DNA from 3 places in the Psychromonas sp. psych-6C06 genome. Region 2 is predicted to be linked to each of the others. Evidence: predicted binding sites of a transcription regulator. Region 2 holds the regulator's gene; each other region holds the start of a gene.
The links. The regulator LexA, encoded in region 2, represses DNA repair genes until DNA is damaged. The targets are predictions, from matches to a motif close to TACTGTATNNNNATACAGTA.

Region 1 (10,930 bases), on a different contig from region 2:
TACAAATTGATTATCAAGATGAAGTTAAGCTATTACGTCTAAATCAACTAATTTCTGAGCATAAAGGTGAAAAACAACAAAAAGCACTGTTATTTTATGAGCGCGGTATTATATATGACCGTATGGGGCTCAGTGCTCACAGCCGTTACGACTTTACGCAGTCGATTAATACTTTTCCTGCTTTTCCCGAAGCCTATAATTCATTGGGTGTTTACTTATTGTTAGCCCAATCTTATGACGAAGCATTTGATGCGTTTGATGCCGCGTTAGAGTTATCCGATAAGATGCAATATAGTTATTTACATCGTGCTATCGGCTTATATCATGTTAAACGATATCCTCTTGCTTCACGTGATATTAATAAATTTTATCAACTTGATAAAAATGATCCTTACCGGACCTTATGGCGATATGTTATTGATAGTAAAATCGATGAAGCCACCGCACTCGCTGACTTGCAAATGCAAGCTATAACAACAGAAGATAATCGTTATGCATGGACCATTGTGGATGTAATTGCAGAGAGAACAACAGAGAAAGAGTTCTTTGAATCAATATCTCAGGGTGTGAATAGTAATAAACAGATGGCAGAGCGCCTTTGTGAAGCATATTTTTATCTTGGTTATTGGCATAAACTTGCCGGTAATTTAGATAAAGCCATTTATTACTTTAAACTAGCAACTACAACTAATATCCATGAGTTTATTGAATATAAATATGCATTAATGGAGCTTGCTTCTATTCAAAAAGAATTAGCCCAATCTTCTGGCGGTTAGGTTAATAGTTTGTTAAATATTTGCATAATGTAGTTACATTTTATATAAGGTTTTGCTAATATTTCGCGCGAATGGATTCGGTGAATATTATGCAAAACAAATGGATAAATAATTTTATAAAACAGCAGGTCGCAATTTTTGCTATCTGCTCTGTTTTATTTCAAATTTATTTATCTGCTTTTTTGACACTTAACATTAATACGATTCAACAGCCTAACTGGCTTTCTGAACTACTTGGAGACAAGGTGCTCGTGTGTTCAGAGGACGGGTTTAAATGGGTTAGCATGAGTCGAATTGTCAAACAAAACAACCAGTTACTAGCTGAATCTGAAAGCGCTCACCAAATAAGTAAATATCAATGCCCATTGTTAGAAGCATTTAAGTATCCAGCTATTTTCTTCGCGATATTTATTGCCGCAATGATTAGCTGGATGAGGCACTATAGTTTTGCTGTTTCTATTTTCATTGTTTCTATTTCTTCACAAAAATCCTATTTAAGTCTTGCTCCTAAGCAATCTCCCCCTGCAATATCTTTTTAATATGTATCGATATAAACGAAATAAATAACTGCTCTATTTTGTTAGTTAAAGAAACTTAACAATTCGCTGGAATTTTTATAAAGCAAAGAACGATTCACAAAACGTTCGCTTTTAATAAATCTATTTTTCTAGCAAAACTTAGCGTAAATATTTACTTCGATTGATAATAAATCCGAAATATGAGTGTTTCTGTTCAAGGACTTAATAATTTACTACATAGCGATAAGTTTTTAATGGTAAAGCCCCATTTACTTAACTTAATTTCTAGTAATAAATTTATTTTTCTTAGTAATGTTTAGATTGTTTTAGTCGGATTTTGAACACCCATCAACGGCCATTTTATGGCAATTCATATTTATCTTTACTAATGAATAGTAGGGAGGAAGCCGTCTTTTAGGCTTCCAATTTAAAGGAAGAAAAAATGCTTTATAAAAATAGTGCAATAGTAATGTTAGTGAGTCTTGTAGCTGGTTGTGGAAGCAGTGTAACTAGCTCAGAAATTGATCGTATTATTGAACCTGAGTTAACAGAGGCTTTGGCAGAGAGTCTGGAAACGCTAGATCAAGAGATTAAAATTAATTTTGCTGCGCGTGTAGGTAGTGAAGATATTGCCTGTGAAAAGATGGAAAGTATTGTTGCGGGTAGCAGTAACGTAAATCCTGAGTTTACAGATGTGCGCCTTTACGTTTCATCATTTTCACTTATTAATAGTGCAGGGGACTCTGTACCAGTCACGTTGAATAATGATCAAAAATGGCAATATAAAGAAGTCGCTTTACTTGATTTTGAAAATGGAACCGGCAGCTGTTCAAATGGTAATCCAGATCTAAATAACGTTGTCTCTGGTACCGTACCTGCAGGCGATTATACCGGTGTGGAGTTTACAATCGGTGTACCTGTAGGATTAAATCATCTAGGTATAGATGGAGATGATGCAGTTTCTCCACTTGACGTAACGGGGATGAACTGGAGCTGGCAAAAAGGTCATAAACACCTGCGTATGGATGTTAAAGGTTGGAACCTGCACCTTGGTACAACGGGCTGTGAATTGGTAGATGCCGCAACAGAAACAGTTGATTGTGCTAATTCACGCGGTAATCGCCCAACTTATCAATTAGATAACTTTGATGCTGCTAATAATACTATTGTTTTAGATTACTTAAAATTAGTTGAAAATAGTGACTTAGCTGTTAACGCAGATAACACTCCATTAGGTTGTATGTCTGGTAGTAACGACAGTGATTGTGAAGCTATTTTTAACAATTTAGGGCTCACGTTGTCCTCTGGTGAATGTACTGATGGTAATTGCAGTGCGCTTCAGTCATGGGTTTCAGTGGAGTAGTCACTATGTCAGCGCAGTATAAAATCTGTTTGCTGATACTATCCGCGGGGTTTTACCTCGCGGGTTGTGACAGTGAATCTCATTATGAGGTTGCACCAGTGAGTAGCACAAATGATCAAGGTTTTGATTATTTGAATGGTGCTTTTCCTGAGCCACATGAGCCAGAAGATAATAAAGCAACAGAAGCAAAATTTCAGTTAGGGAGGCATCTTTTTTATGACAAACGTCTTTCAGGTAATCAAACACAATCCTGTGAATCCTGTCACTTTCAATCCTTAGCATTTACTGACGGAAAGGTGCAATCGATAGGCTCTACCGGTGATCTATTAAGCCGTAATGCGTCCACACTCACTAACGTGGGTTATAACGCGACTTATACCTGGTCAAATCCTGTCCTCAAGCATATCGAATCTCAGCTTGTGATCCCCATGTTTGGCGAATTTCCAGTTGAACTTGGCATCAATGATGGTAATAAAGAAGCTATTTTATCGCGTTTTAAAGATGATAATGAGTATGTGCAGCGATTTAATTTAGCGTTTCCTAATCAGGATGCGCCAATCTCACTGCCTAATATCATTAAATCGTTAGCGGTATTTAATCGTGCACTTATTTCTAATGATTCTGATTTTGATCGTGGTGAAATGAGTTCATCGGCAATGCGTGGTCAGGCGTTATTCAACAGTGAGAAAATGGAGTGCTTTCATTGTCATAGTGGTTTTAATTTTACTGACTCTACTTTGCATGAAGATACGGTTTTTGTCAGTAGACCATTTTTTAATACTGGTTTATATAACTTAGATGAGGAGGGTAGCTACCCAGCTATCGATAACGGATTATTTGAAGTGACCCAACAACCTGGAGATAAAGGCAAGTTTAGACCCCCTACACTCAGGAATATTACCTTAACAGCCCCCTATATGCATGATGGCAGTATCGCTACACTTGATGAAGTGCTGGCATTTTATGCGCAGGGAGGACGAAATATTATAGAGGGTGAGTTTATTGGAGATGGGCGAAATAACCCGAATAAAAGTGAATTTGTGAATGGTTTTTCGTTATCAGAGCAAGAAAAGGCCGATTTAATCGCATTCTTAACCGCGTTAACTGACCATGCTTTTGTCGCTAATCCTCGATTTAATAACCCATTTTTAAATGAAGTAAATAATGATTAAAAATAGTTTAATGATGTTATTGGTGTGGCCATTTTTTGCTCATGCGCAACAGCCACAAGAAAGCACTGATTGGCAGGCAAGTATTTTTGCTCAATTTGGATATTTTCAACAAAGTACTGAGCAGCAAAGCTGGCAGATTCCTGGTTTTATTACCGGAGGAGAAAGTCAGCCCCATGATTCAGGGGTGCAACTTTTTCATGGTGAACTGGCACTATGGGGAAATATTGAGGAGGTACTTTCAGGAAATATTATTATCGGGTCTCATGGCCTTGAATCTCCTGAAATTGAAGAACTCTGGTTACAGCCTTGGTTGGGTCAGCAATGGCAAATTCGGTTCGGCCGGCAACTTGCTAATATCGGTTTGTACAATGCTATTCATGATCATGAATGGCGATTTATTGATGCAACTTTGTCACAAACCGTGTTTTTAGGTGGGCAATATACCGATGATGCTGTATCCGTTAATTACAATATGGGTGATTTGGAACTGTTTACTTGGATTGGCAGAGGGGCTAACTTTCCAAGTTCCGTGAATCCAGATAGCGCTAAGCCAAATGCCTATGGATTAGGTTGGCAATGGTTGTGGCTAGGTACTGAAAGTAGTTTTTTACTCAATAATTCACTAAGTCAATTTAATGCTACTGAGCGTGATAATAGTAATAGTGATCACCATAATGCCGATCAGGTTAATCTTAGCCTCAGCGGTGAAACCACTTTATTAACACTTGGGGCAGAGTGGCAATATTTACAAGGAGGTTGGCAAGTTGAGTCGATGATCGCGGATGTTGAAGGAGGGGTAGTTGATTCGCTACAGTTACAAGCTGATATATCTGCTCGCTACTATGGTATTAGTAGTGAGTGGTATTGGCAGTGGAACGTTGTAGAAACGGCAATTCGCTACGATTGGCTAAATTCCCACAACAAACTCAGCATTAACAGTAATGACTTTGCACAAGTGCTTAATAGTCGCGGGCATAACCCAAGTCGATTAAGTGCTGTGGTTAATTGGTCGTTTGCTAAGTATCAGATGCTTCGCTTACAAGCTAATTTTGAGCAACTCAGTGAAGAAAGTGAAACCGCCTTTTGGATGGTGTATCAAGGAAAATTATCATGGTAAATCGTGCTCTTTTAATAAAATGGATGTTACTGTTGATGGGTGCGATATTGACTTCTCAAAGCTATGCGCACGATTATAGCTTGGGTTCAATTAATATTGACCATCCTTGGAGCCCTGAAACAGCGCCAAATAGCAAAGTATTAGCTGTGTATATGCAAATTAAAAACCGTGGAAAAAATGCAGATGTCTTACTCTCTGCAAGCAGTCCGCTGGCTGATAAGGTTGGTATTTATACACATCAAATGGTCAATGGAAAAGTAACCATGCCAGTGCTCGAATCATTGAGTATTAAAGCGAAACGACTGACGCTGTTACAGCCTGGCGGTTTACACTTGATGCTATTTGGGCCAGCTAAGCGATTTAAGTCGGGTGCCCGTTTTCCACTGGTTTTAAATTTCAAACATGCCGGTGAAGTTGAAATCGAGGTGGCTGTAGAGGATAAAGCACATCGACATCATCATGATTGATATCAGATGAAAGATCAGATAAGCAGTGAATGAGGTTTACTGCTTATCTATTTTGTCTATTTGTATTTTATTATTAACGCATTAGTCGTTATCGTTGTAATCACTTAATGCTAAGTTAGCTGCTGCAAAAGCGGCATCTTCACGGATTTTATTATCAAGTTCTTCATTGGCAGCAATCGCATCTAAGGTTTTTAAAGCACAGGTGATTGCTTTTGGTACATAAGCCGCATCGCCACTGCCGATTAAATTAATGATGTTTTTTGTTTTGTCGCAATATGGGTACATGGTTGATTTCCATAATTAAATTAAAGAGCTTCATTATACCTTTTATTGTGCACAATAAACAAAACAGTGCGTTTTAGATCTTTCTGTTAATTGATTTACCTCATCAACCGATGGCTGTTCACCACTATTCACCCAACGAATAACCGCCGCATAGTTGTTACTCGCTAATGCCTCCTTAAATAATTTCTCTGGTGTTTTGATCTGTTTTGAACTGAGGGTGATGATGCGGCTTTTGTTGATGCCTGCCTGCTGTAGAAATTGAAAGTTAGGCTTTCCAGGTGGCGCAATAAACAAGATCCAACGTGGATCATCGCTTTCTTGAAGATGACTTAGTAGTGCTTGGTAGTTATTTAAGTCGTAACTTAACGTTAATCTGTCATTGTGATGAACTTGCTGTTGCACTGAACCATTGATAGTAAATAGTGCGTTGCTTGCTTGTTGCTGAAAACGAGATAACATAAATAACCACCTTAACTTTACTGTATGTAAAAACACTGTATAAAACAACAGTAATATCGTTTTGTATATATTTCAAGCTTTATTTGCAGTTTTTATCAAATTAGTGCTGTTTTTGTATTCAATTGTTATTTTTCAGGCATAAAAAAAGGTAACCGAGGTTACCTTTAGTAAATAGAGTTTTGTTGATTAGTAACTAATTTCAACCTTGCTTGAAATCAGTTTGGCATTTTCCACCGCTGATTGTGCATCAGCTCCTCGGGCAATCGCGACACCTAAACGACGTGTTCCGTTAATATCAGGCTTAGCAAATAGACGCATTTGTGAACCTGCTACTTGCGCTAATGCGTTACCGATATTGCTATATTGAATATCTTTCGATGTGCCATTACCTAAAATAACACTAGATGCCGTAGGGCCGTATTGGGTTATCTGTCCAATTGGAAATCCTAATATTGCACGCACATGTAATGCAAACTCTGACGCATCCTGCGAAAGTAAAGTAACTAAGCCTGTATCGTGTGGGCGAGGGGAGACCTCATTGAAATATACTTCGTCACCTTTGACAAAAAATTCCATCCCAAATAAGCCGTAGCCACCCAATTCAGTGACCACTTTTTCAGCTATCTGTTGCGCCTGAGCAAGTGCTGTTTCTGACATCACCTGTGGCTGCCAAGATTCGCGATAATCACCATCTTCTTGGCGATGACCAATAGGTGCACAAAAATGGACGCCATCAACCGCGCTAATAGTGAGCAGTGTTATTTCATAATCAAAAGGAATAAACCCTTCTACAATCACACGACCAGCACCGGTTCGTCCACCCTGTTGAGAGTATTCCCAAGCTTTATCTAATTCCTGCTCTGACTTAATGACTGATTGTCCTTTACCTGAGCTGCTCATTACGGGCTTTATCACACATGGAATACCCACTTCTTTCACTGCTTGTAAGTATTGCGCTTTGCTATCTGTGAAAAAATAGGGTGAGGTTTTAACGTTCAGTGTTTCAGCGACAAGGCGACGAATACCTTCTCTGTCCATAGTGAGTTTAGTTGCACGCGCTGAAGGGATCACATTAAAACCTTCACTCTCTAACTTAACTAGTGTATCGGTGGCAATCGCTTCTACTTCTGGAATGATAAAGTCGGGTTTTTCTGCGCGGATAATTTTTTCTAGCTTTTCACCGTCTAACATCGAAACAACATGTGAAGAATGGGCAATTTGCATTGCAGGGGCGTTGGCATAACTGTCTGCTGCAATCACTTCAATACCAAAACGTTGCAGCTCAATAGCAACCTCTTTACCTAATTCACCGGAACCAAGTAATAGCGCCTTTGTTGCACTTGGGGAAGTCGCATTACCAAAAATAGAAACACTCATATTATTTCAACTCTCATCTGTCATGGGGAAGCAGGATAATAACAGTTAACCCATGTAGAATATAAGTGTTTAAGGGATTTAATTATTGCATTAATTTACCAACCTCTTTTTTCTAAATCGTAACAAAGAGGTTGGACACTTTTACTATTAAAGGCTTTGCTCACCGCCAAAGGCCTCGATAACTGCAGGTATCAGCTGTGTTATTTCACCTGTCATTAATGCAAAATCAGCATCGAACCGTGCAGCAAAATCATCTTTTTCGATATCTTCGTTTTGCTCCTGTAATACATCTGAAAATTTAAGGCGTTTTAGCGCGAACTCTTCACCTATAATAAAGGAGATACTATCTGCCCAGTTGAGCGCTAATTTAGTTACAAATTTATCGGAAGCAAGATGATTCTTAATTTCATCTGAAAGTAAGTCCTGTTGTTTACAACGAATAATGCCACCACCTTCTAGCGCAGAGCATAACTCTGCTTCGTCTTCGAGTTTAAAGTTAGCTGGAATATTACCTTCAACTAACCAATCAGTCATGACTACATCAGCTTGATTTTTTAACTGTACTGGTACAACTGGCAGACTGCCTAAGGTCTTGCGTAAGAGTGAAATTAACTCTTCTGCTTTACGTGCACTAGATGCATCGACATATAACATATCTGCTTCAGGATCAATCCATGCAAAGGTGTTTGAACTACGGCTAAATGCACGTGGCAACAGTTGCATCACGATATCTTCTTTTAATGCATCTTTTTCTTTTTTCTTTAATGCGCGACCTTGTTCTGCTTCAATTGATTCGACACGTTCATTAAGCTGATCTTTGATAACACCAGCAGGTAACATTTTTTCTTCTTTCTTAAGGCAAATGAGGATCTGTTTATTTGCAGTATGGGTGTACATTGCACCAATTTTCCCCATTGGAAATACCCAACCTAATTTGGACACATCTTGGCTTCCACAGGGCTTAAATTTAAACTCTTCTAAGTTTCGTTCTAAGGCTTTTTCGTCTTGTTCGAGCGGGCGGGTAAATCGATAAACTTGTAGGTTTTTGAAAAACATGGGAAACACCTTTATAAAAATAAACAGCTTGTGAGTGTAAATGAAATTTAAAAAAGAGTTTAACATTTTTTAAGAAATGATATTTTATCGCTACTTTTATGACAGTTTGTGATTAATTGTCATATAAGTGTCATACTTCGCCGTAATAATAGTGTCACTTAAAATTGAGATAAACAGGTAAGGTTAAATGGCAAGTCGTATATTAGTTGTTGAAGATGAAGTCGCAATCCGTGATATGTTATGTTTTGTTCTAGAGCAACATGGTTATGAATGTGCAGAAGCAGACACTTATCAAGCTGCCTTAGAGCAACTTGGAGAGCCTTACCCTGATTTAATTTTGCTTGACTGGATGTTCCCAGGAGGCAGCGGTATTCAACTACTAAAACATCTTAAAGTTGATGAGATGTTACGACAAATACCTGTAGTCATGTTGACTGCACGGGGTGAAGAAGAAGATAAAGTGCGTGGGCTTGAAAATGGCGCTGATGATTACGTTACCAAACCTTTTTCACCTAAAGAATTAATGGCGCGATTAAAATCAGTATTACGTCGTGTTAACCCCACATCATTAGATGATACCCTAGAAGTGGGTAAATTAAAGTTAGATCCTGTCTCACATCGAGCGACCCTCGAAGAGCATCCACTTGAAATGGGCCCGACTGAATTTAAATTATTACACTTTTTCATGACTCACCCAGAGCGTGTTTATAGTCGTGAGCAGTTACTTAATAATGTTTGGGGAACGAATGTTTATGTTGAAGATAGAACCGTTGATGTTCATATTAGACGTTTACGAAAAGCATTAAAAGATCACGACCATTTAGTACAGACTGTACGTGGTTCGGGTTACCGTTTTTCAACCAAACTGTAACTGTTTTATCTAATAGCTGATAGAGAATTTGCTACTTTGAAGATTTACTCATGGAAAGCGTTAATGCGGGGATTGATACTCATCTATCTCCCAATCACCCTTATTGGTGTGCTATTTAACTGTTTAAGCGAACTGTTATTGATCTCATTCTTTCTCCATATCGTCTGGCATTATTATTATTTGAAACTGCTTAATAATTGGTTATGGAATAGCAAAAGTACTGTGTTGCCACATGGTAAATCCGATTGGGAACATGCCTTTGTTGGTATCCATAATATGCAGCAACGTCATCGAAAAAGGCGTAATAATCTCGCTTCTGTTATTAGCCGATTTCGTGAAGGTTCGGAAGCATTACCTGATGCGGTTGTCGTGTTTCATAAAAGTGGTGAAATAATCTGGTGTAATCGTCTAGCCCAATTCCAATTGGGTTTTAAGTGGCCGGGAGACAGTGGCGATAATATTACCAACCTGATTCGTAATCCGCTGTTTGTTGAGCATCTACAAAGCGAAGATTATGACAAACCTTTAGATCTAGCCTCGCCCGTTAATCACGACAAAATCTTGGAATTTCGTGTGATGCCCTACGCAAAACATCAACGTATTTTAATTGTTCGAGATGTCACAACCTATCGTCAAATTGCTGAACAACGTAGACATTTTGTCGCCAATGTTTCCCATGAGTTACGTACGCCATTAACGGTATTACAAGGCTATATTGAGATTTTAGGCATGCAGAGTGAAGAGGGCTCGCGTCAAGAAAAAGCAGTGGCTGTCTTAGAGCAACAAACAACACGCATGTGTTCATTAGTTGAGCAATTAATGACGTTATCAAAAATTGAAGGTGCACCAAGTATAGACCTTGATGATAAAGTTAATGTACCTGCTCTCCTATCTCAGATAGAAAACGAAGCGCAAGCACTTGGCAGAAAGAAAAAGCTACAGATTAAATTTGCAGTTGAAGACAATTTACAGCTATTGGGTGATGAGATGCAGCTACGCAGTGCGATGGCGAACTTAGTATATAACGCGGTCAACTACACTCCGAAAGGCGGCGCGATAAAAGTAATTTGGCGCAGTTGTTCAACCGGCGCGTATTTTTGCGTGATGGATAATGGCGATGGTATTGCCCCTGAGCATATTCTACATCTGACTGAGCGATTTTATCGTGTTGATGAATCCCGCTCTCGTGATACCGGAGGCTCTGGCCTTGGTTTATCGATTGTGAAACATGCATTAAGTCATTACGACACTGAGCTAAATATCGAAAGTAACCTTGGTGAAGGCAGTCAATTCTCATTTATTATCCCAAATAGTTACCTCATTTAACACATTGAGTTACAATCCCTTCGTTAATAAGGCCTGTTTTGCAGGCCACAAAGTCACTAATCCAGAAATAATGAGCCTGCGATGAAAAACAGAAAACTTGCTAACAAACTTGACCAGTTACTCGAAATACACCAGTTTAAAGA
Region 2 (10,930 bases):
TGCAGATCAATGTGATAATCCGAAAATAAAAACCATGGTCTCTTCGGTGCGTAGTGCAGTGATTGAAGGTAATACACTGGCTGACAGTATGCGTGGTTTTCCGCTTATCTTTGATAACCTCTTTTGTGCGATGGTAGCAGCAGGTGAAAAATCGGGGCATCTTGATAAAGTATTAGATCGCTTGGCTGATTATGCAGAGCAACGCCAAGAGATGAAAAGTAAAATGATGCAGGCGATGATCTACCCAATTGTTTTAACTTTAGTTGCTGTGTCGGTAGTGGCTATTTTGCTTACCTCTGTAGTACCTCAAGTTATTGGCCAATTTGAACATATGGGTGCTGACCTCCCTGGATCAACACAATTCTTGATTGCTGCTAGTGATGCCTTAAGTGATTATGGATTGTATTTTGTCATCTTTGTTATTGGTTGTATTTTTGCCCTGAAATTATGGCTAAAAAAAGAAAAAAACCAACTTCAGTTTGATCAATATCTCTTAAAAGCGCCAGTGATTGGACGTGTTGCCAATGAACTAAATACCGCCCGTTTTGCACGTACGTTAAGTATATTGAATAGTAGTGCGGTACCATTATTAGAGGCGATGGGGATTGCCGGCAACGTGCTTAGTAATCAATTTATTCGTCTGAAAGTAGGCGAGGCGACCAACTTAGTACGCGAAGGAACGAGCCTGGGTCGTTCACTTGAGAGTACCAAGCTTTTTCCACCTATGATGTTGCATATGATTGCCAGTGGAGAAAGAAGTGGAGAATTAGGCAATATGTTGGAACGATCTGCAGATAATCAGGACAAACAGTTCTCGGCACAGGTAACTGTTGCATTGGGGATTTTTGAACCTGCACTTGTTGTTTCAATGGCGGGTGTGGTGTTGTTTATTGTTGCTGCTATCCTGCAACCAATTTTACAGCTTAATAATATGGTATCAGGCTAATTGTCTTTTCTGATGCTATGACATTTATATTTAATTTTTGATAAGGAAATATCGTGAAACATAATAATAAAAAACAGACCGGTTTTACATTGCTAGAAATCATGGTTGTTATCGTGATTCTTGGGGTACTTGCTTCAATGGTTGTACCAAACTTAATGGGTAATAAAGATAAAGCTGACCGTCAAAAAGTGGTTTCAGATATCATTGCATTAGAAAATGCACTCGATATGTACCGATTAGACAACAGTCGCTACCCAAGTACTGAACAAGGGTTAGAAGCATTACAAAGTAAGCCAAGTGGCGATCCTGAACCACGTAACTATCCAGAAGATGGTTACATCAAACGTTTACCAGAAGATCCATGGGGTAACGCTTACATTCTTGTTAGCCCTGGGGAAAAAGGGAAAATTGATGTGTTTTCAGTGGGTCAAGATGGTGAAGAAGGAACTGATGATGATATCGGTAACTGGAATCTTGATGGCAAAGAAGATAATTAATTAAACGTGCTTAAAGCTACCCCCACTTCCTATTTCCAGCAGGGTTTTACTTTGTTGGAAATCATGTTGGTTTTAGTCTTGATCGGAATGGCCTCGGTTGGTGTCATGATGGCCATGCCCCAGCATACCAATGAAAAAGAGAGTGTGGACTGGCAAGCACAACGCTTCAGCACTTTATTACAGTTTGCTGAAGATGAAGCGCTAATATCAGGAAAAGAGTTAGCGCTTGTTTTTAAAGATAATACTTATCGATTTGCAGCTTACGACTATGAAACTAAAAAGTGGTTGGCGCTAGAATCGGAACAAATTGGCGAGATTATTGAAATCCCTGAATCGATGCGTTTTGAATATACGTTGTTAGGCTCTGTGTGGGATGAGATAGAAACGCAAGATGATGACGTTTTTATCGATGAAGAATATTTAGTACAAATAGACGGCGATGAAGACGAAGTAAAAAGCTTAGAGCCTCAAGTCTTTATTATGTCTAGCGGTGAAGTGACTCCTTTTCGAGTGATGTTTGTGGAGGCTGATACAGGGCCTGATAAACGTAAAAGTCTATTGGAAGTGAGTATGAGTGGCGCAATAACAAACCCAGAGTCGGATGAGCAATGAACTGGTTTCGTTCGGTTAAAAAACAGCAAGGGATGACGCTTTTAGAGGTAATGTTAGCACTGGTGATTATGGCCACCTCTGGCGTGGCAGTAATGAATGCAGCTTCTGGTGCATTAAATAGCCAATCGCACTTACAAAACAAAACCTTTGCGTTATGGGTTGCGAGCAATCGTTTAACTGAAATTAAATTACAAAAAATATGGCCTGCTGCAAGCTGGCGGTATGATACGACAGAGCTTGCCGGTGTCACGTGGTATTTACGTTACAAAAGTGTTGAAACTGGCGATGCAAATTTTAAAGCGTTAGATATCGAGGTTAGTGATGTTGAGCGTGGCCGTGCACTCGCTTATATGAGGACTTACATTGCAAAACCGTAACGCTTCTAGGCGAATACAAGGGTTTACGCTTTTAGAAGTACTTATCGCTATCTCTATTTTCGCATTAATGAGTATGGCGGCGTATCAAGTGTTACAAGGTGTTATTCGTAGCGGTGAGTTAAGTAAGCGGCACAGTGATAATCTCATACAAATACAGCGCGCGATGTTGATTATTGAACAAGACTTTACGCAAATTATTGCACGTGCTTCGCGAGATGAAAGTGGCGATAGTGAAAATATTCGTCTACTGACAGCGGGAAAATCTCGCTTTGACTCAGAAGATGAAGGCATTGAGTTTACCCGCTTAGGCTGGGCCAACCCATTAAATTTGTTACCTCGTTCCAATTTGGTGCGTGTACGTTACCGACTTTTTGATGGGCAACTACAGCGTCAGTATTTTTTATACCCAGATATTGTGGCTGGGCAAAAACCTGAAACACAGATTTTACTTGAGGATGTTGAAAAACTGTCTTTCCGATATTGGTCTGAAGGGTGGAAAACATCGTGGAATGATGGCAAAAAACTACCAACTGGTATCGAGATAAGTTTTACCAGCAAACAATTTGGTGAAATAAGTCGCATGTTTCTTGTCTCTGAAAGTAAGGCTGGCAAGTAATGAGACAAGTAATGCAAAAGCAACGCGGTATTGCACTCATTACAGTGTTAATGATTTTAGCCATCATGGTCACCATTGCCTCGACAATGACAGGCCGTTTGACTTTGAGCTTGAAGCGTACAGAAGGGCTTATTTTTTCACAAAGTGTATATTGGTATGGGCAAGCTGCTGGTGACTTTGGGCGCATGGTTTTAAATCAGGACTTCAGTGACAGTGATGTAGTCAGTTTAGATCAAAACTGGGCAATGCCTGATATGGTTTTCCCGCTTGAAAATGGCAGTATTGCAGGCGACTTTAAAGATATGCGTAGCTGTTTTAATCTCAATGCTTTAGATGTAAAAGATCAAGGCAATGTGCGTGCTACACCTGTCACACAGTTTCAGGCTTTATTAGAAGCAATTGGTGTCAACGACTACACCTCAGAGATGATTGCTGAATCGGCACGTGACTGGGTTGATCAAGATGATATTAGTAATGCGGCGCAAGGCGCAGAAGACAGTATTTACCAAGCGCGCGCAGTCTCTCATTTAGCGGGTAATAACATGATGGTAGACATCAGTGAATTACGTGCAGTGCAAGGTGTAGGGCAAAAGATTTATGAACGAATTGAACCATATCTTTGTGCTATTCCAAGCGTTGATCAAAAGATTAATGTAAATACTGTCAAGGTGGAACATGCTGCAATTATTTTTGCCATTTTTGATCGTGATTTTGACTTGGCATTAAGTGACTTTACGCGTGTATTAGAAGAGAGGCCGATCAGTGGCTGGAATAATATTGATGATTTCTTAGCTAACAGTGTTTTTAGTGGTTTAGCGATTTCGGAAGAGATAAAAAAACAACTCAGTGTGAGTAGTGAGTATTTTCAATTAAATGGTGCGGCCGAGTTTGAAGATCGTATTACCGCAGTACAGATATTATTTGAAATGGATTCAAACAAGGCCAAAGTGATCCGATACCAATCGGGCGGGCTTAAATAGATGGAGAGTATAGGTGAGTGAACGATTAATAATCCGCCTAGCAAGTGAAGCTTCGCAAAAACAGCATTGGCTGATCTGGTCTGATAGTGAAAAAGAGATCATCGCATCGGGCGAAATTGATAATGCTGAACAGCTAAAAACATTAACTGAAAAAGCAGCCACGCGTCATGTTGTCTGTTTGTTACCAGGTGTTGATGTTGCCATTAAAGCCGTGCCAATCACGGGAACATTCAACCGTCAGATGCAACAAGCTTTACCTTATTTGATTGAGGAAGAGTTAGCTGGTGATGTTGAAAAATTACACTTTACTGTCGTTGCTAAACGTACCGATATGGTGCATGTTGCGGTATGTGATAAACAGCGTATGTATAACTGGTTAGGTTGGTTAGCAGATGCACAAATTGTATGTCGACAGTTTATCCCAGAAGGGCTGACGTTGCCTTTTCCTGCAGACAGAAACTGGCAGGCAGTGCAGTTGGACAATTACTGGATTGTTCGTGAGAGCAAAGAGGTTGCATGGAGCTGTGAGCTTTCCATGCTTGATGTGATTTTAGCCAGTAAAATCGAAGAAGATAGTAAGCAGATCATCGAAAGTTATAGTCCCATCTTAGAAGATCACCGTGGTGATTGGATGAATGATTTCCCAACTATGCCAATGGAATTATTAACGTCAGGGACTATTGGTTGTAAAATTAACCTCCTAACTGGTGAATTCAAAGTAAAAAAAGCGGTTAATCAAAATTTATTAAAATGGCGATTACCGGCAATTTTGGCTGCTTTATTCTTTGTAGTTAGTTGCATTAACTTATATATCGAAAGCTATAAAGTAGAAGCACAGGTTGACCTTGTAAAAGGACAAGTCGAAAGTGTTTATAAACTGGCTTTTCCAAACCAAAGTAAACTTGCTTATTCACGCATCAAACGAAAATTAACCACCATGCTTGGTGAAATTAATGAGGGTAATGGATCGGCGCAATTCTTAGAGATGCTTGATGATCTTGCGCCTGTATTTAAAAACAATAAACAGCTCACGCCAAGCACGTTGAAATATGATGCTCAAAAGCAGGAGATGCGAATTCTTGCTGTTGGTGCTAACTTCCAAGCATTTGAAAAGTTTGCAAGCGCATTACCTAAGCCTTATGCAGTGCAACAGGGCGCATTAAACAGCAGTAAAAACCAAGTAAGCGGTTTACTGACAATAAGGAAAGAGTAGCCATGGAACAATTTAAAGCGTGGTGGGAAAGCATTTCGCCAAGAGAACAGCAACTCGCTGTAGCCAGTGCGGTTGTGATAGGCATTGCAGTATTGTATTGGGGTATTTGGACGCCACTATCAAATCAGTTAAGTGAAGCCCAAAAACAATTAACGCGTGCTGAAACAAGACTGGCCTGGACACAAGAAAAAGCAACGCTATTACTCAAGTCCGGTGCAGGTAAAGCGACTAAAAGACGTGGTAACTTGACACAAATTTTAAATAGTAGTGCAAGACAAAACCAGATAACCTTTTCTCGTATCGTCAATAAAAAAGATAAGATTGAAGTGTGGATAAATGAAGTAGAGTTTGATGCTTTTTTAGCATGGCTGACCAAGCTGAGTAATCAACATGGTGTTGCCGTCTTAAATGCAGATTTAGCAAAAACCGATCGTACCGGTTATGTCAAAGTTAACCGCCTGTTACTTGGCTATTAATAGGTGAGAGAACCATTATGAAATTAAAAATTAGTTTAGCGTTTGTAGCGCTTTATCTTATCTCGTTAGTGCTTACTGCACCGGCAAGTATGATAACGCGGTTTATTCCTGCTGATGCAGGTATTCAAGTCGGTTATGTTTCTGGGTCAATCTGGAACGGAAAACTGTCACAGGTTGATTATCGTAATCAATTTCAATTGCAAAGAGTTACTTGGCAATTTGATTGGTTGGCACTGCTGACCTTAAAGCTCAAAGCAGATATTAAATTTAATAATGGCCGTAAAATATTGAATGGGACAGGAGCTGTGGCCTATGGCTTTTCAGGTTTGACTTTATCCGACGTTAATGTGGATATGAAAGCAACTGAAATTATTCCTTATTTAAAACTACCTGTGCCTGTGACACCATCTGGTAAATTTACGCTAGTAATTGAAAATGCGACACAGGATTTACCCTACTGTAGCGAGTTAGATGGCTATTTAGTGTGGCATGAAGCCAGAGTAAAAAGCCCAATGGGTAATATTGATTTCGCTACTCCAAGTGTAGACTTAAGTTGTTCAGAGGGGAATTTGGTAGCTTCTTTAAAGCAACATTCAGAGCAACTTACCACTAATGCCAATATTTTATTACTAGAGGGTGGTGCGTATCAGCTTCAGGGTAATATTATTGGACGTGAAAAACTTGACCCATCAATTTTACAAGCTCTTTCATGGCTTGGGCCGAAAGATGAATCGGGTGCTACTGCGCTTAATTTCAAAGGACGATTATAGTTCAATGAATCGTAATGCTTATCTTGCTTTCTTGGTTGTCATATTATCTGGTTGTTTTAACAATGAAAGTCAGCAACTGAGTCATCTCTATGATGATGGTAACGATCAAGCGGAAGCACTTTTAAAAGGTGCTGAACATATCGAATTTTTATATAAACAACAACGTGGTGGTGTATTAGTCACCAGCGTTGGGCGCATTACAAAGATATTGGATAATCAACAAACGCCATATGTTTCGCAACGTATACTTATTCGCCTCAGTTCTGGTCGAAAGATACTGATTCAGCATAACCTCAACGAAGCTCCAGCAGTAAATAATTTAGCGATAGGTGAAATGATCACTTTTAGTGGAATTTATAACTGGAATAGCCAAGGCGGTATGATCAATGCCACACATCAAATAGCTGATCTTCCCCAGCGCTCTGGTTGGTTAAAATATCAAGACATTACTTACCAATAGGTTTATTAACCTTAATTCTGACTAATGGAAGCGTTATCGTTTTTTGAGCCAGAGAATGATGATTTTTAATATACAGCGCCGTTATAGCAAACGAAATAAATCGCTGATCTATTTTACTGGTTAAAATATCTCATCTCTTCGTGAGCTTTCTCAAATGTAATAACCATTTACCCTTTCGGCTAAGTTATTTTCCAGCGCAAAATTTGGCTTACATGCTCCTTTCGATTGGTATTAGCTTTGCGTAATTCAAGGTGAATAATCGTCACAATAACGGGTTATTGGTAGATGATTTAACGCCAAAATTCGCGCAAATAACAATATCGTAACGTTTTGCTTATCCATAAATGAGGTTTATTACTCAGATCGCTAGAATATTACTCTGTATAGATATACACTGTGTATGTTTACAGTCAATAATTGATAGCGGGGTAAGTAATGAAAGATTTAACTAAACGCCAAGGTGAAGTATTAGATGTGATTAAAGATTGCATCAATAAAACGGGCATGCCTCCAACGCGCGTTGAGCTGGCAAAAATTCTTGGATTTCGAAGTGCCAATGCAGCAGAAGAGCACTTAAAAGCTTTGGCCCGTAAAGGCGCAATTGAAATTTTATCGGGTACCTCACGTGGTATTCGTATTGTTGAAGAGCATAAAAGCAATGTTATCCCCATTGAAGAGGGATTGCCTTTAGTGGGCATGGTTGCTGCTGGTGAGCCAATTTTGGCTGCTGAGCATGTAGAGTCTCATTATGATGTTGATCCTGCTCTATTTCACCCCGCTGCTGACTTTTTATTACGCGTGCAAGGCGAGAGTATGAAAGATATCGGTATTATGGATGGTGATTTGCTCGCGGTGCATAAAACCAAAGATATTAATAACGGACAAGTTGTTGTTGCCCGAGTTGAAGACGATGTGACCGTGAAGCGTTTTTACCGCGAAGGCAGTCAAGTGACATTAAAAGCGGAAAATGTTAAATTCTCTCCTATTAAAGTAGATCTTGAACATCAAGTTTTTGATATCGAAGGGATCGCCGTGGGTGTGATTCGTACCGCTGATTGGATGTAGGAAAAATAATGAAAAAAGGTTGGGTAATTGGTTTGCTTGTGGTCGCCACAGCACTGCTGGGGTTTATACTATTTAATTCAGTAAAAAATATTTCCGATAACCCTTCCTTGGTATTACAGAAAGAGGGTAAGCGGTTACCCGATTTCAAATTTGAAATGGCTAATAAACAGACATTTACCAACCAAAATTTACAAGAACATTGGACACTTTTTTTCATTGGCTATACCTTCTGCCCTGATATCTGTCCAACTACTTTATCTGATTTAGATCGTGTCTACCCTGAATTAAGCAAGCCCCCATACGAGAATGTACAAATTGTTTTCGTTTCTGTTGATCCTAATCGAGATAAAGCCAATAACCTTGCTGAATACGTGAATTATTTTAATCCTGCCTTTATTGGCACCACTAGTACCCATGAAAAACTGTTCCCATTTTCACAGGATCTCGGGCTTATTTATAGCATCGTTGAAGAGGGCGATAATAAAGATGATTACTATCTAGTCGATCATAGCGCTTCCCTGGTACTAGTAAATCCCCAGGGCGAGCATCAAGCAACCTTTAAAGCGGTATTGAATGAAGATGGTATTCCTCATGTGGATATGGACTTGATGGTAGAAGATATCCACAAAATCATCGAGCTAAATCGATAGCGACTAAACGAACGGTCGATTTTTATTAATCGGCCATTACCTACTTTGTAAGCGTTATCATGTTAAAAAGTGCCTTTCTAAATTTCAGTAATCATCAAAAAATTTTCGCCATTGCTTTACCAATGATGCTCTCTAATATTAGTGTGCCTTTGCTAGGGCTAGTTGATACTGCAGTGATAGGTCACCTACCTGAGTCCTATTATCTCGCGGGTGTTGCGGTGGGGTCGATGGTAGTGACATTAACCTTCTGGATTTTAGTCTTTTTACGTATGTCGACTACTGGACTTGTGGCACAAGCGGTAGGGGCGAAAGATCATCTACAGGTATTACGCCTGTTAATGCAATCCATGTTTATTGCTTTGCTACTTGCGCTTACCATTCTGATGTTGCAAAGCCTCATTTCTGGTATCGCTTTTCATTTTGTACAAGGGAGTGAAAAGGTTCTATTTTATGCACAACAATATTTTGATATACGTATCTGGAGTGCGCCAGCAGCCCTATTGAATATGGTGCTACTAGGTTGGCTATTAGGCATGCAAAACGCCAAAGCACCGATGTTACTGTTGATCGTAACCAATAGCGTTAATATTCTCTTAGATATTGTATTCGTAGTATTTTTTGAGTGGGGTGTAGCAGGTGTTGCATGGGCCTCATTGTGTGCTGATTATATTGCCCTTACCTGTGGTCTTTGGATTGTCTACCGACTTGCTCGGCCCTTTTATAAAAAAGGCGATTTTACTCGCCTAAAAAAAGAAGCGATTCGCATTGAAGCACTTGCCCCTTTTATTCTTCTAAATCGTGATATTTTTATTCGTACTTTATGTTTGCAGGTAACTTATACCTTTATGACAATGCAGGGTTTAAAATTGGGTGATGATATAGTATCAGCTAATTCAGTATTGATGCACTTTTTGCTTATTATCTCTTTCTCTATGGACGGGTTAGCCTATGCAGTAGAAGCGTTAGTAGGTAAAAATATTGGTAGACGTTGCTTGGATAAATTAAAAGAGAGTATCTATTTGACTCTCTTTTGGGCGTTTATTTTTAGCCTATTACAGCTATTAGGTTTTTATCTTTTTGGTGTTTGGATAATTGAACAGATCACCTCCATTAAAGCAGTGCAGCTCGAAGCGATCAATTACCTCCCATGGTTAATATTGATTCCGCTTACTTCGATGTTGGGGTTTGTTTTTGATGGCGTATTTATTGGTATGGCACGTGGTACTGAGATGCGTAACAGTATGTTGTTTTCATTGCTGGTGGTGTATTTTCCTGCTTGGTTTCTGTTTGCAGAAACAGGCAATCATGCGCTTTGGATCGCGATGAATGCCTTCATGTTGGCACGTGGCCTGAGCTTATGGTGGATCTTTAGAAAATTAGAGCGTAAGCAACAGTTAATCCTTTAAAGATTTACTCCAAAATAGAGCACTACCATGTGTCGGATCTAGCTGATAATCAGAATACCCCTGTTTAATATAGGCATTTTTAGCGATCTCATTGCCAGAAAGCACCTCAAGCGTTATTTTACAATAATCACGTTGCTTAGCTATTTTCTCAATTTCAGTGAACAATAGGGTCGTTAACCCTAAACCTCTAAACTCCTTAAATACTGCAACATCATGGATATTAAACAGTGGCTTACAAGCAAATGTTGAGAATCCTTCAATGGCCGTTAGTAGTGCGGCTGGTTGCTTATCTTTAAATACCAACAAAATAACCACATCGCTACGTTTTAATAATGTACTCACTAAGTTCTGCTTGGCGAAATCAGATAGATCTTCAGCGCCTCCCATCGGATCACATGCGTAATGTGACATAAGAGTTAAGTACGCATTTGCATGCGCTTCATTGGTTAAATCGGCTTCAACAATAGTAAACATTTCAGGTCCTTATATTCATTTGGAGCTTTGATACTATCATCAATCATCAATTGGGGTTAGATAATAAATGTGTGTTCACTTGAAAATGATGTTAGACTTCTAGATGGCTAAATTAAAGTTATTAATCTATGGAGTTGCTAATGCCTATTCGTATCCCTGATGATCTACCTGCTTCTGGTATTTTAAAATCTGAAAATATCTTTACCATTTCTGAATCGCGTGCAAGCCATCAAAATATTCGCCCACTTCGTGTTTTAATTTTAAATTTAATGCCAAAAAAAATTGAAACTGAAACGCAATTAATGCGCTTGTTATCTAATACTCCCTTGCAAGTTGATATTGAATTGGTTCGAGTAGATGCACGTGCTTCTCGTAACACGCCACAGGA
Region 3 (10,930 bases), on a different contig from region 2:
TTGCTAAGGGCGCTGTTTGTATGTTGAGTTGTGTATCAAAATAGTGAATGTTTATCGAATCTGGAATAAGCGGGTTAAAATATTGACTATCATAACTGCGAGCACTAAACATGGCGACTTTCATAGGGGAACTCCATCAATGATTTTAGTCAGTATGACGAAACAATACGTTAAAAAAAAGCATTCATTATAACTTTCTTTGTCTCCACACTGATTCTGCTTTGCGACTTAGTGTATTATATTACTTTGACTGAATGGGCACTCTCACTATTTACAACATTTACCGCATTTACAGCCTATTCAATTGCTTAACCAATTATTGTACAAAGGTATATTCATCATGACTGAAGCATTTGCATTTGCCACTGATATTTTCCACACACTGGCAGATAATAAAGTTGTCCTTACGGCCAGTTTAATTGCGTTGGTATTAGTCATTAAAATTTACATCGTTTCCCTTATTAACAAAAAAAGTAAAAATAAACGTGTAAAAATAAATATGGTTAACAATGCAGTCACAGTTTGCATCTTAATTGGAATTTTTAATATTTGGTCCGTTGAATTTCAAAAGTTTGCTATTTCAATTGCCGCTTTTATAGTGGCCATTGTTATTGCTACGCGTGAATTTATTCAATGTTTCATCGGTTTTTTATATATTCTCTCAAGTCGTCCCTTTCGAGTGGGAGACTGGATTCAAGTCGGCGAATGTTATGGTGAAGTACATTCCACAGATTGGGCAAAGCTGACATTATTAGAAGTTGATATTGATTCCTACGAATATACGGGTAAAACGCTATACCTACCGAATAGTAAACTGATCACTTCATCAATCAAAAATTTAAACTTTTTAAAACGTTATGCAATGCATCATTTCACCATTACACGTGACGAGAGTGTTAATCCATTTGTTTTTATCGACGAGTTACAAGAAAAAGCCCAGGAATATTGTGCAGATTTTAGAGATGTTGCTATTCGATATAATCAGTTGATTGAGAGCCGTTTAGATGTGCACATTGCAGGGCCAGAGCCTCATATTCAAGTGGCCACTTCAGACATCGGTGCCACACAGGTAATTTTTACAATTTTTTGTCCCACAGAGCGAGCATTAGAAATAGAACAAAATTTAACGTCGGATTTTATGCGTTTCTGGTTTACTCAAAAGGCGTTAGTAAAAGAGGATAAGTGAGGTTGGAAGTCCGCTTAGTTATTTTAAGAGGGTAGAGGAGTCCTCAAAAATAACACCGCGAGTTGGTTTACTTATTTAGTGATTGTAATGGTTTAATGATATTTTTTGTTTCTGTTTTTTGATCACGATTTTGTTGAAACCAAAATCGTTTTCTTCCCGTTGTACGAGCCATAGAAATATTCCTTAATATTGAAAGAGAGATCGTGACACCGTTGATTTGATTAAGCTAATTAAATATAAAATGACATAACACAAGCGTGTGAATGGAATGAACATTAGTAGCAGCAATAAATCTAAACGTTATAACGAACCGTAAAATTAAGAGGTTTGCCATGTTAAGCCAACCTCTTATCGTGTTAGATACAACTAACTATAAAGCGATAACATTTGATGCTTGTAGGCCTTTTTGACCTTGTTCGACTTCAAATGAAACTTTTTGGCCTTCTGTTAATGTTTTAAAGCCTTCAGAAGCGATAGCACGAAAATGACAAAATACATCGGCACCGCCGTTATCTTGTGTTAAAAATCCAAAGCCTTTTGCTTCATCAAACCACTTTACTAAACCTGTTGTTGAATTAGACATGTTGTGTCCCTTATATAAATTCATAAAAATATCGCAATATGCGAAGCGCTGATAACTGAATTATTGAATGTGACGATGAAGCTAAGGGATACACTAAGGACAACTACGGTGACGCGGGAGTAACTGAGAGAATAACTTGGACTTTATAATTTCATTAATAACTCTGACTTACAGAGCAAGTGCATCGTACCCTACAAAAGTCTTAACGCCTAATTTTATTTTTAACTTAAGATACTATTTTAGATCACTTGTTTATCGAGATTGGTATTCCCCTCCAGAATACTTTTGTTTTGACCTCATCGCTTTTTTCAAAATGAAAACAAGATACACTAAGCCTGCTAAGCAATTCCGCAATCACATTCAATTTGAATGACTATAAGGCATATGACTATGATTAAACTGATCGCACTCGACATGGACGGCACTCTTTTAAATCAGGAAAAACTAATTTCTAAGCGCAACTGTGACGCGATTAAAGCAGCCAAAAAAGCGGGGATTAACGTAGTATTAGCCTCTGGGCGACCACGTCATGGGCTACAAAAATACCTTCAACAATTAGGTTTAACAACTGAACAAGATTTTGTTGTTTCATATAATGGCTCACTAGTTCAACGTGTTGCGAGTAACGAAATACTATATCAAACTAGCCTCACCGGGACAGATGCGAAAGCTGTTTTTGCAGTGAGCCAACAATTAGGCGTGCATATCCATGCTTTTTCTGCAACACAGGGGCTTATTACACACCAACATAATCCTTGGACTGAGCTTGAAGCGACTTTAAATGATATTGTTGCTAAAGAAGTAGATTTTACCACTATTGACGATGATGAAACGATCATCAAGGTAATGCTGGTGGCAGACGAAGAAACTCTCAGCAATGCGATTACGCAATTACCAAACTCATTAAAAGCCAACTATAGCGTACTCCGCAGTGCGGCTATTTTTCTTGAGGTATTACATCCGCAATGTGATAAAGGTTTTGCCATACAACAGCTTGCGCAAGTTCTTAATCTTTCTGAAGAACAGGTAATGTGTGTAGGAGATGCTGAAAATGATCACGCGATGTTATCCTTTGCAGGTATCGCAGTAGCGATGGAAAATGCCGACGATGCTACTAAGGCGCTGGCTGATGTGATCACATTGAGTAATGTTAATGATGGCGTTGCAGTCGCGATTGAGCAACATGCACTTAAACACAGATAACTTATCTCTATAGCTATGAATAGGTTAGCGCGATTGGATTGACATGGCGCTAACCAACACTGAGTTTAATTAATTCATTTACTTGTTTTTAGCGCTATTACTTGCCTATTGTCCAGCTTCATTTCATCTAAAGGTTGTAGTTTGTTCACTCGAATCATTCGACGTAATCCTTTTATGTAGGCTTCACCTCGCTCTGAGTATTTATCTAAAGTAGATGCCAGCTCATAGCCACTAATAACGCTTTCACCATCTCGCATCTCTGCCCGTAATGAACGCAGGTTGGCATAAGCTTTATTGGTATTGATATTAAACATATAGCCCTTGACTGAAGCAAGAGGGCTGTCAAATTTAGCCACCCCATAGTTACCTAAATGTTCTCGCTGTTGCTTTGGTTTCATGCCGTTACCAGAGAAGTCCCATTGTCCAAAAAAAGCATTTCCCTCAAGGGCAAAGCGTGACGTCCCCCAGCCACTCTCTTCAGCAGCCTGTGCTAGCGCTAAAGACACTGGTACAATATCGATCCGCGATAATAATTCACTTCTAAGTTGCTCTGAAATAGGCGTCTCTAAATCTTTAATCACTGCATAGTTAAGTGCTAATTCCCTTAATGCTTTTGACCCTAATGGTGCCTTTATTGCCACTTTTCGTTGTTGTAATATCTCTTCATTTGCCATTAAAATCAACGGCGACATTAAACGAAAAAAGATTGTTTTTTTAGTCTCAACGGGCAAGTCAGGAGAATTTTTAACCCATTTAGACGAAACTTTCTTAAACATAAGGCAAGGTATATCTCGTGTGCTGTCATTCCAATTCTTTTCGGTGTAATTGAGCTCTGTGAAAAGTGCGTTTAATTCATCCAGTGATTTAACAGAAACTTGCTTGGGTGCCGATGTACATTGTTCACTATTGGCGATTACATTATCTGTCTGATTAGACTCACTGCATGCAGTTAATGATAAACTTACGCCGATAATTGTCGCGAGCGTTGTATAGGTAATATGTTTAAACACAGGTTACTTCCTAAAAGTATGATTAAAAGAGGGGGCCGTTTTTACGCATTAATATTACAATTATTCGAACATGAATTACTAGGGGCGGCTGATCTTTGCCGTTTAAATTTTGTTCAACACAACGCGTTTTTAGCAAGGCAGATGGGGTGTGGCTTAGTCATAAGCACCTTTAATACCTTGAGGTTACTGTAAAAGCATCATTCAGCCACAGTTTTTATGTTAGCTTAAGCCATTAATGTTAATACTATCAATTTTATTAGGAAACAGTTATGCACGAAACCGTAGATTACCCCATTGGCAGCATCGGTCAAAAGTGGGGAGCCCCTGAAAAAGCGATGTGGCGAGCACAACAATCAATTAAACGTAGCTATAAAAAAGATGTGCTTACCGAACTTGAGAGCATTGATGATCATTTTAAAAAACAGCAATATGCAACACTTTTCTATCTTGAAGGTAATTATCCTTTATATGCATTGAAATCTTCAAATTGGCAAGATCATCTTCCTACTATATTAGTGACAGGAGGAGTTCATGGTTATGAAACCAGTGGTGTACATGGCGCACTTCACTTTGCAAAAAATATCGCTAGTCAGTACCTAAAACAATTTAATTTTATCATCGCTCCCTGCATCAGCCCTTGGGGATATGAAACAATTAACCGTTGGAACCCAGATGCAGTTGATCCTAATCGTTCATTCTATCGTAATAGTCCAGCGCAAGAGTCTCAAGCTATCATGGACTTTTTACACGCTGAAGGGGTAAGTTTTTTAGCTCACATTGATCTTCATGAAACAACAGATACCGATAACAGTGAGTTTAGGCCTGCTTTGGCAGCTAGAGATGCCTTCATCGACAAATATTCAGAGATACCAGATGGTTTTTATCTCGTCGGTGATAAGCAAAAACCACAGCATGATTTTCAAAAAGCAATTATAGAGCGTGTTCAGAGTGTTTCACATATTGCGCAGGCCGATACAAATCAAGAGTTGATTGGTACACCTATTACACAGTTTGGCGTAATAAATTATGAAGCGCGTGCACTTGGCTTATGCATGGGATTAACGGATGCCCCCTATGTAACGACTACAGAAGTTTATCCTGATAGCCCACGTGTTAACGATAAAGACTGTATTGATGCACAGGTTGAAGTTATTGTCGCTGCTCTCGAATTTTTGCAAAAGCGATAGTTTAGTAAAACGTTACAGCCTGTTTATATCAATAGCTGAACTGTTTTACTGCTTAAAATAACCTACCTCTTTATTGAATTTTTGCAAATAGGACAACTATTTAGATAAAATTTTACCTTGAGCTAAGCCTTATTAGATTGCGAATTATCACAGTAAAGGTTATTTTAGATTGATAATAATTGAGCCAATATTTTATAATTTATGGTAGATTTTTTTTCACATAAGAGAGAGTCATTAATAATGGATGCAGAGTTTAAAAGCAAAAATGCAGATGAAAAATTTTGTACTGATTGCGGTAATGTGATCAATATAAAAGCAGAGATATGTCCTAAATGTGGTGTAAGACAAACACCAGTACCTGGTGCATTAGGGGCGACAGCGCCTAATGGTAAAAGCAAAATAGCCGTTGCATTATTAGCGTTCTTTTTAGGAGGCTTTGGTGTACACCGTTTTTATTTAGGGCAGATTGGTTTAGGTTTTTTATACCTACTTTTTTGCTGGACACTAATTCCATCAATTGTTGCATTTATTGAGTTCATTCTCTTTTTGACGATGAGTGATGACGCCTTCAATGAAAAATATGGACAAGTATAGCGACCTTCTTATACGTCATTAAAACGCGACCTTATCGCTTATGCAAAGCATCAATATAAATATTTTGTGCGTTATCAATCGCATGCTGTGATTGTAACGCTACTTGATAAGCTTGATGCAATTGCTGATGGTCGCGTAAATCCTTTGCTTTATGCAATAACGTATCAGAGACTTCTATCTGTGCTTTCATCCCAAAAGGATAATAAGAGCGACTAAGCGCCCAATCTAAGCGCCCCTCGATATCTAACACCGCTTGCTGATAAAAAGGCTCTAACGCTTCTTGTTGCGCAAACTTAATAAATAAATAAGTGATTGTAGCGATAAGTAAAATAACAAAAAAGACGCTCATATTTAGTCCCCTATAGCTATGTTATGTATAACAACTCCTTCATTTAATGCGCAAATATTGCGTAGGAATCGCTTAGTTTAACCAGTGAGATAGGGCAGTTATTATTCGCCGTTGTTTTATTTAATATATTCGCCTTAAGCCTGATTATCTAAGCAGTATAGGAACAATAAAAAATCTTTGCCATTTACACTTTGATAGCGCAAAGACACTTCATAGCAAACAGCATAAATCACTTTCTCTACGCAAAATTTAGATCGCATACTCAATTCGATTAGTATTACTTGTACTTATAAAATTCTAAATTATAATTAAACTGTTTTTATATACAGCGGTAATTTATGAAATTTATTCCAATAACAGCAAGTGCAGGCATTACCGGCTTTGAAAGCCCAGCTAGCGACTACCTACAACTTCCTTTAAGCTTAGATGCACTACTTATTGAGCACCCTAGTGCAACTTTTATTGGTCGAGCAGATGGGCACTCGATGCAAGGGGTTGGGATTTTTAGTGGTGATATACTGATCGTTGATCGCCATATCACAGCCAAAGAGTCCGATGTGATTGTGGCAAACTTAAATGGCGAGTTTATTTGTAAAATACTCAATATAAGCGCGCGCTTATTAGTTTCTGCTAATCCTCATTACACTGCGATTCATATCCATGAAGATGATCAGTTTACTATCGAAGGCGTGGTGATACGCTCTATCCGTTGTCATCGTCATTCACAACTACTTGAAGCACACTTATAATGTTTGCGCTGGTGGACGCAAACGCCTTTTATTGCAGCGCGGAGCAAGTCTTTCGACCTGCATGGCGGGCAAAAGCAATGATTGTACTTTCTAATAACGACGGCTGTATTGTTGCAGCCAATAAGCAGGCTATTGCACTTGGTATTAAAAAATTCCAGCCTTTTTACAAAGTGCGCACCCTGTGTGAAAACGCAGGTATTATTGTTTGTTCCTCTAATTACGAATTGTATGCAGATTTGTCTCATAAAATGATGCAGGTGATTGGTCGTTTTGCACCACAGCAGCATATCTATTCAATCGATGAGTCTTTTTTAAGCTTTCATAACAGCCAATATGCCATCACAGACTTAGCTCAACACGCACAAAAAATTCGCCGGGCAGTGTGGAAAGAAACGCGATTAGCGGTCTGTGTTGGTATTGGAAAAACACTCACATTAGCCAAACTCGCAAACCATCTCGCGAAGAAGTGGCCGGGGTTTAATGGAGTTTGCGTACTTGATGACGAACACTTTAAACAACAAGCCTTAGCACAACTTAGTCCGCAAGATATATGGGGAATAGGGCGAAAAACCGCGCATAAACTACAGCAAAATGGTATTACAACAGCAGGGCAACTTAGCCAACTAAAACCTCATCACCTACCCGCAGGGTTTAATGTTGAACTACATCGTACGATTAACGAATTAAATGGACAACCATGTAAACAGTGGGATCAAGCCAGGGCAGATAAATTACAAATATTCTCAACACGTAGTTTAGGGAAACGCATCACTGATATTGACTCACTAAAGCAAGTGCTGGCAAAACATGCTTCGATAGCCGCAGTTAAAGCACGTAAGCAACACTCTTTATGCGCGTCATTAATGGTTTTTGCAGCCAATAGTCCTTTTGATAAACAGCACTGTAGTTATAAAATACTCGTATCAATTCACCCTGCAACTAATAACACGGTATCATTGATTAAAATAATTAATGACAATATCCATCAGCTATATCATCAGGGGGTTGCCTATTACAAAGTTGGAGTAGGTTTATTAAATCTTTCTAGCGAAGCACACCAACAGTGGGATCTATTTACCCCTGCGCCGGAAAATATTCCTTTAATGACGGTATTAGATAAAATAAATCAGCGTTATGGTCGCGATAGTGCATTTTTAGCTGCACAGGGCATTGATCAAAAATGGTCTATGCGTCGTGAAGGACTAACACCTCAATACACAACGAATTGGCGTCATATTCCACCTATTCGTTGTTAAATAACCTTAATTATGAATAAGCAAAGCGATAAAATGCCACTATCTGATTAAAATGCTATCACGCTTAGATAACGCTTCCATTAAGCAAAATTGCGGTTAAGTATAATTGAGGTTAAATAGTCTTTGGAAGGTAATACAAGTGATAGGTTGCAATACTAGGACTGCTTATCTTGCCGTTTAAATGTTGCTCGCGAAAAACTCTACAATTAAACAGACTGAAGTAAAACGCACTCATCAATGAGTGCGTATGAGGCATAATATCAATATCATAAGTTATTTTGGCAAAAGCACCGTATCGATAACATGAATAACGCCATTTTTAGCTTTTACATCAGCAGCAATAACTGTAGCGTTATTAATCATTACTTTATTATCCTCAACTTTTACCATCACGGTTTGACCTTGTAAAGTAGGAGCAACTTCAAGTTTCACAACATCTTCTGCCATCACTTTTCCAGCTACGACATGATAAGTAAGTACAGCGATGAGCTTGTCTTTATTCTCAGGCTTGAGAAGCATTTCCACTGTACCAGCTGGTAGTTTAGCGAATGCTTCATCAGTTGGTGCAAACACAGTAAATGGACCTTCTCCTTTTAAGGTACCGACCAGATCAGCCGCTTTAACAGCCGCCACTAACGTTGTGAATGAGCCATTTTCTACAGCGACATCAACAATATCTTTTTTCATGCCATGATGCCCTGCATGTGAGAAAGCGCTAAATGCCAAGCTTGATACTAGTAGTAGTGATGTAGTCATCGATTTTAATGTGTTAAACATAATATATTCCTTGTAATGATTGGTATGTAAGTGTTTATCGTTGTAGCAGTGTTAATGATATTTACGAAGGGCTGAGTCAAATCGATCAACTACTGAAAAATAAAATTGATGAATATTATTTTTCAGTAGTTGATCATCGCGTAAAACCAAGAGTAAATTAAAGCGAAGGTAATTGTGTTAGCAAAGCTTGAGCACTTTCAGGATATTGACTACAATGATGCACTTTTTATTTATCAGTAGGTCACAACATGAACGATACACAGACTCAACCAGAATTACCGGATCGCCTTTCAGGAAACCCACGTAGCCCACATCATGTAGAAGAAATTTTTCAATATGACATCGGTATCCGCTTGAATGGTAAAGAACGTTTTGACGTTGAAGAATATTGCATTAGCGAAGGCTGGGTAAAAGTCCCTGCACACAAAGCATTAGATCGTCGTGGCCAACCACTAATGAGAACTCTAAAAGGGACAGTAGAAGCGTTTTACAAGTAACCTAAATGCCTACTAACCACTTATCAGATCAAAGCTAGTAAAGAAATTTACTGGCTTTTTAGCAATAACAGTACTTCTGAACATGACAAAATAAAGAAACATTTTGCTATTTATACAAAGCAGAGTCTAAGGCTTGTGGTTATTCCACATAATTAGAGGAAGTTTGCTTAGAATAGCTAAACCACATTGCGTCTACCTTTCTCAAACCGCGTTGTGTTGAACAAAATTTAAACGACAAAGTTCAACAGACCCTAGTTAAATCAACTTTAGTTGTAAAATAATAAGTTTTTCTAGTACTCATTACCTTCAATGGGGTAGTTTAGTGCACTTAAATATTTTTCTTGAACATTACGTTTATAGGATAAATCAGCGCATAGATAAAAGCTTATAAAAGGAGCATGGAATGCACAATCTAACACTGGTACTCAAGAAGGCACTAATACTACTACTTTTCGTTTTTCCTATTCTCTCTCACGCAGAGGCTGTTTGGGTGGATGTGAGATCTCCTGCAGAGCATCAAATTAACCACATTGAAGGTGATCTTCTTATTCCACACACAGAAATAGTAAATACGATTAGTAAGCTATTTCCAAACAAAGAGACTCCGATTCACCTCTATTGTCGCAGTGGCAACAGAGCAGGAATTGCACAACAAGCGCTTAACAAGCTCGGCTATAAGAACGTATTTAACGAGGGGAGTATTGAACAAGCAAGACAAACTCAACAACGCTTAAAGGCGCAAGCAAGCCAACAGGAACAAAACTAATGAGCAAAGGCTCTACGGATAGTGTTGATTACCAAAAATTTAGGCCCCATGGACGTGTCAATATTTCAATCATTGATAATCAGATAGCACAGTTTCAAGCGCTAGGTCCCTTTAACTTAGAACTGCTTGGTGCACTAGATGAGATAGAATCAAAGGTGTTGCAGAAAGTTAAGCAAAAACCTTGGGCGGAAGTTATTATATTTGAGCAATCTTGCTTGGCTACCGAAGAGGTATTTAGCGCATTTGTAAGTCACTTAAAAGCGCAAAAGCGTGCCGGTTTATCAGCCAGAGTCAGTGCGCTTGTTTTCAACCAAGACATAGAAGGGGCGATATTAATGATAGACAAATACAAACGCTGTTTCGAAGTAGCGGGGTTAGAATACCGTCATTTTGAAAATAAAGAAGAGGCAATAAAATGGGCCCAAAAGTATATTTAAAAAAATCAAAGGCTAGCCATGCTACCAACTGATATCGCTAAGGCCTATGATAAAATAACTCACCTATGGCAAAGTAAAAAATTTAACCGTAACAATGGTATTAATGCCCACCAAAGGGCACTTAAATTTATCACTGCTCATGGTAATGCACTCGACGTAGGCTGCGGTTGTACCGGTCGCTTTATCGATTTATTACAAGAGCAAGGTCTTCAACCTGAAGGCCTTGATATTTCTCAAAAGATGCTTTCTATTGCACAAAAAAGACACCCTAAAATCACTTTTTATCATGCCGATATTTGCCAATGGACTCCCCCGAAAAAATATGACTTTATTAGT

Region 1: a site for LexA is predicted at 6,191-6,210, ahead of CW745_RS13760 (SulA-like leucine-rich domain-containing protein). Genes of this name have one in related genera too.
Region 3: a site for LexA is predicted at 6,424-6,443, ahead of umuD (translesion error-prone DNA polymerase V autoproteolytic subunit). Genes of this name have one in related genera too.

The regions. Positions count from the first base shown of each region.
Region 1 covers NZ_PIZM01000010.1:26,936-37,865, reverse strand. The annotation lists gene nlpI (lipoprotein NlpI) at 1-776, shown strand, start outside; gene CW745_RS13790 (hypothetical protein) at 866-1,315, shown strand; gene CW745_RS13785 (MbnP family copper-binding protein) at 1,737-2,657, shown strand; gene CW745_RS13780 (methanobactin export MATE transporter MbnM) at 2,663-3,829, shown strand; gene CW745_RS13775 (hypothetical protein) at 3,822-4,946, shown strand; gene CW745_RS13770 (copper chaperone PCu(A)C) at 4,940-5,413, shown strand; gene CW745_RS13765 (YaeP family protein) at 5,495-5,698, opposite strand; gene CW745_RS13760 (SulA-like leucine-rich domain-containing protein) at 5,741-6,157, opposite strand; gene purT (formate-dependent phosphoribosylglycinamide formyltransferase) at 6,344-7,534, opposite strand; gene rdgC (recombination-associated protein RdgC) at 7,682-8,590, opposite strand; gene phoB (phosphate regulon transcriptional regulator PhoB) at 8,778-9,461, shown strand; gene phoR (phosphate regulon sensor histidine kinase PhoR) at 9,498-10,787, shown strand; gene CW745_RS13735 (Nif3-like dinuclear metal center hexameric protein) at 10,869-10,930, shown strand, end outside.
Region 2 covers NZ_PIZM01000006.1:74,749-85,678, forward strand. The annotation lists gene gspF (type II secretion system inner membrane protein GspF) at 1-946, shown strand, start outside; gene gspG (type II secretion system major pseudopilin GspG) at 1,000-1,443, shown strand; gene gspH (type II secretion system minor pseudopilin GspH) at 1,450-2,055, shown strand; gene gspI (type II secretion system minor pseudopilin GspI) at 2,052-2,432, shown strand; gene gspJ (type II secretion system minor pseudopilin GspJ) at 2,419-3,048, shown strand; gene gspK (type II secretion system minor pseudopilin GspK) at 3,048-4,028, shown strand; gene gspL (type II secretion system protein GspL) at 4,042-5,241, shown strand; gene CW745_RS08960 (type II secretion system protein M) at 5,244-5,717, shown strand; gene CW745_RS08965 (type II secretion system protein N) at 5,735-6,487, shown strand; gene CW745_RS08970 (DUF3465 domain-containing protein) at 6,492-6,947, shown strand; gene lexA (transcriptional repressor LexA) at 7,383-8,012, shown strand; gene CW745_RS08980 (SCO family protein) at 8,021-8,662, shown strand; gene CW745_RS08985 (MATE family efflux transporter) at 8,722-10,068, shown strand; gene CW745_RS08990 (GNAT family N-acetyltransferase) at 10,057-10,542, opposite strand; gene metA (homoserine O-succinyltransferase) at 10,683-10,930, shown strand, end outside.
Region 3 covers NZ_PIZM01000008.1:42,392-53,321, forward strand. The annotation lists gene CW745_RS12005 (2-hydroxyacid dehydrogenase) at 1-124, opposite strand, end outside; gene CW745_RS12010 (mechanosensitive ion channel family protein) at 341-1,186, shown strand; gene CW745_RS12015 (cold-shock protein) at 1,557-1,769, opposite strand; gene CW745_RS12020 (Cof-type HAD-IIB family hydrolase) at 2,160-2,972, shown strand; gene CW745_RS12025 (glucosaminidase domain-containing protein) at 3,047-3,982, opposite strand; gene CW745_RS12035 (M14 family metallocarboxypeptidase) at 4,252-5,169, shown strand; gene CW745_RS12040 (NINE protein) at 5,410-5,763, shown strand; gene CW745_RS12045 (hypothetical protein) at 5,795-6,112, opposite strand; gene umuD (translesion error-prone DNA polymerase V autoproteolytic subunit) at 6,451-6,861, shown strand; gene CW745_RS12055 (Y-family DNA polymerase) at 6,861-8,117, shown strand; gene CW745_RS12060 (fasciclin domain-containing protein) at 8,391-8,894, opposite strand; gene CW745_RS12065 (DUF3297 family protein) at 9,143-9,391, shown strand; gene CW745_RS12070 (rhodanese-like domain-containing protein) at 9,795-10,157, shown strand; gene CW745_RS12075 (hypothetical protein) at 10,157-10,594, shown strand; gene CW745_RS12080 (class I SAM-dependent methyltransferase) at 10,613-10,930, shown strand, end outside.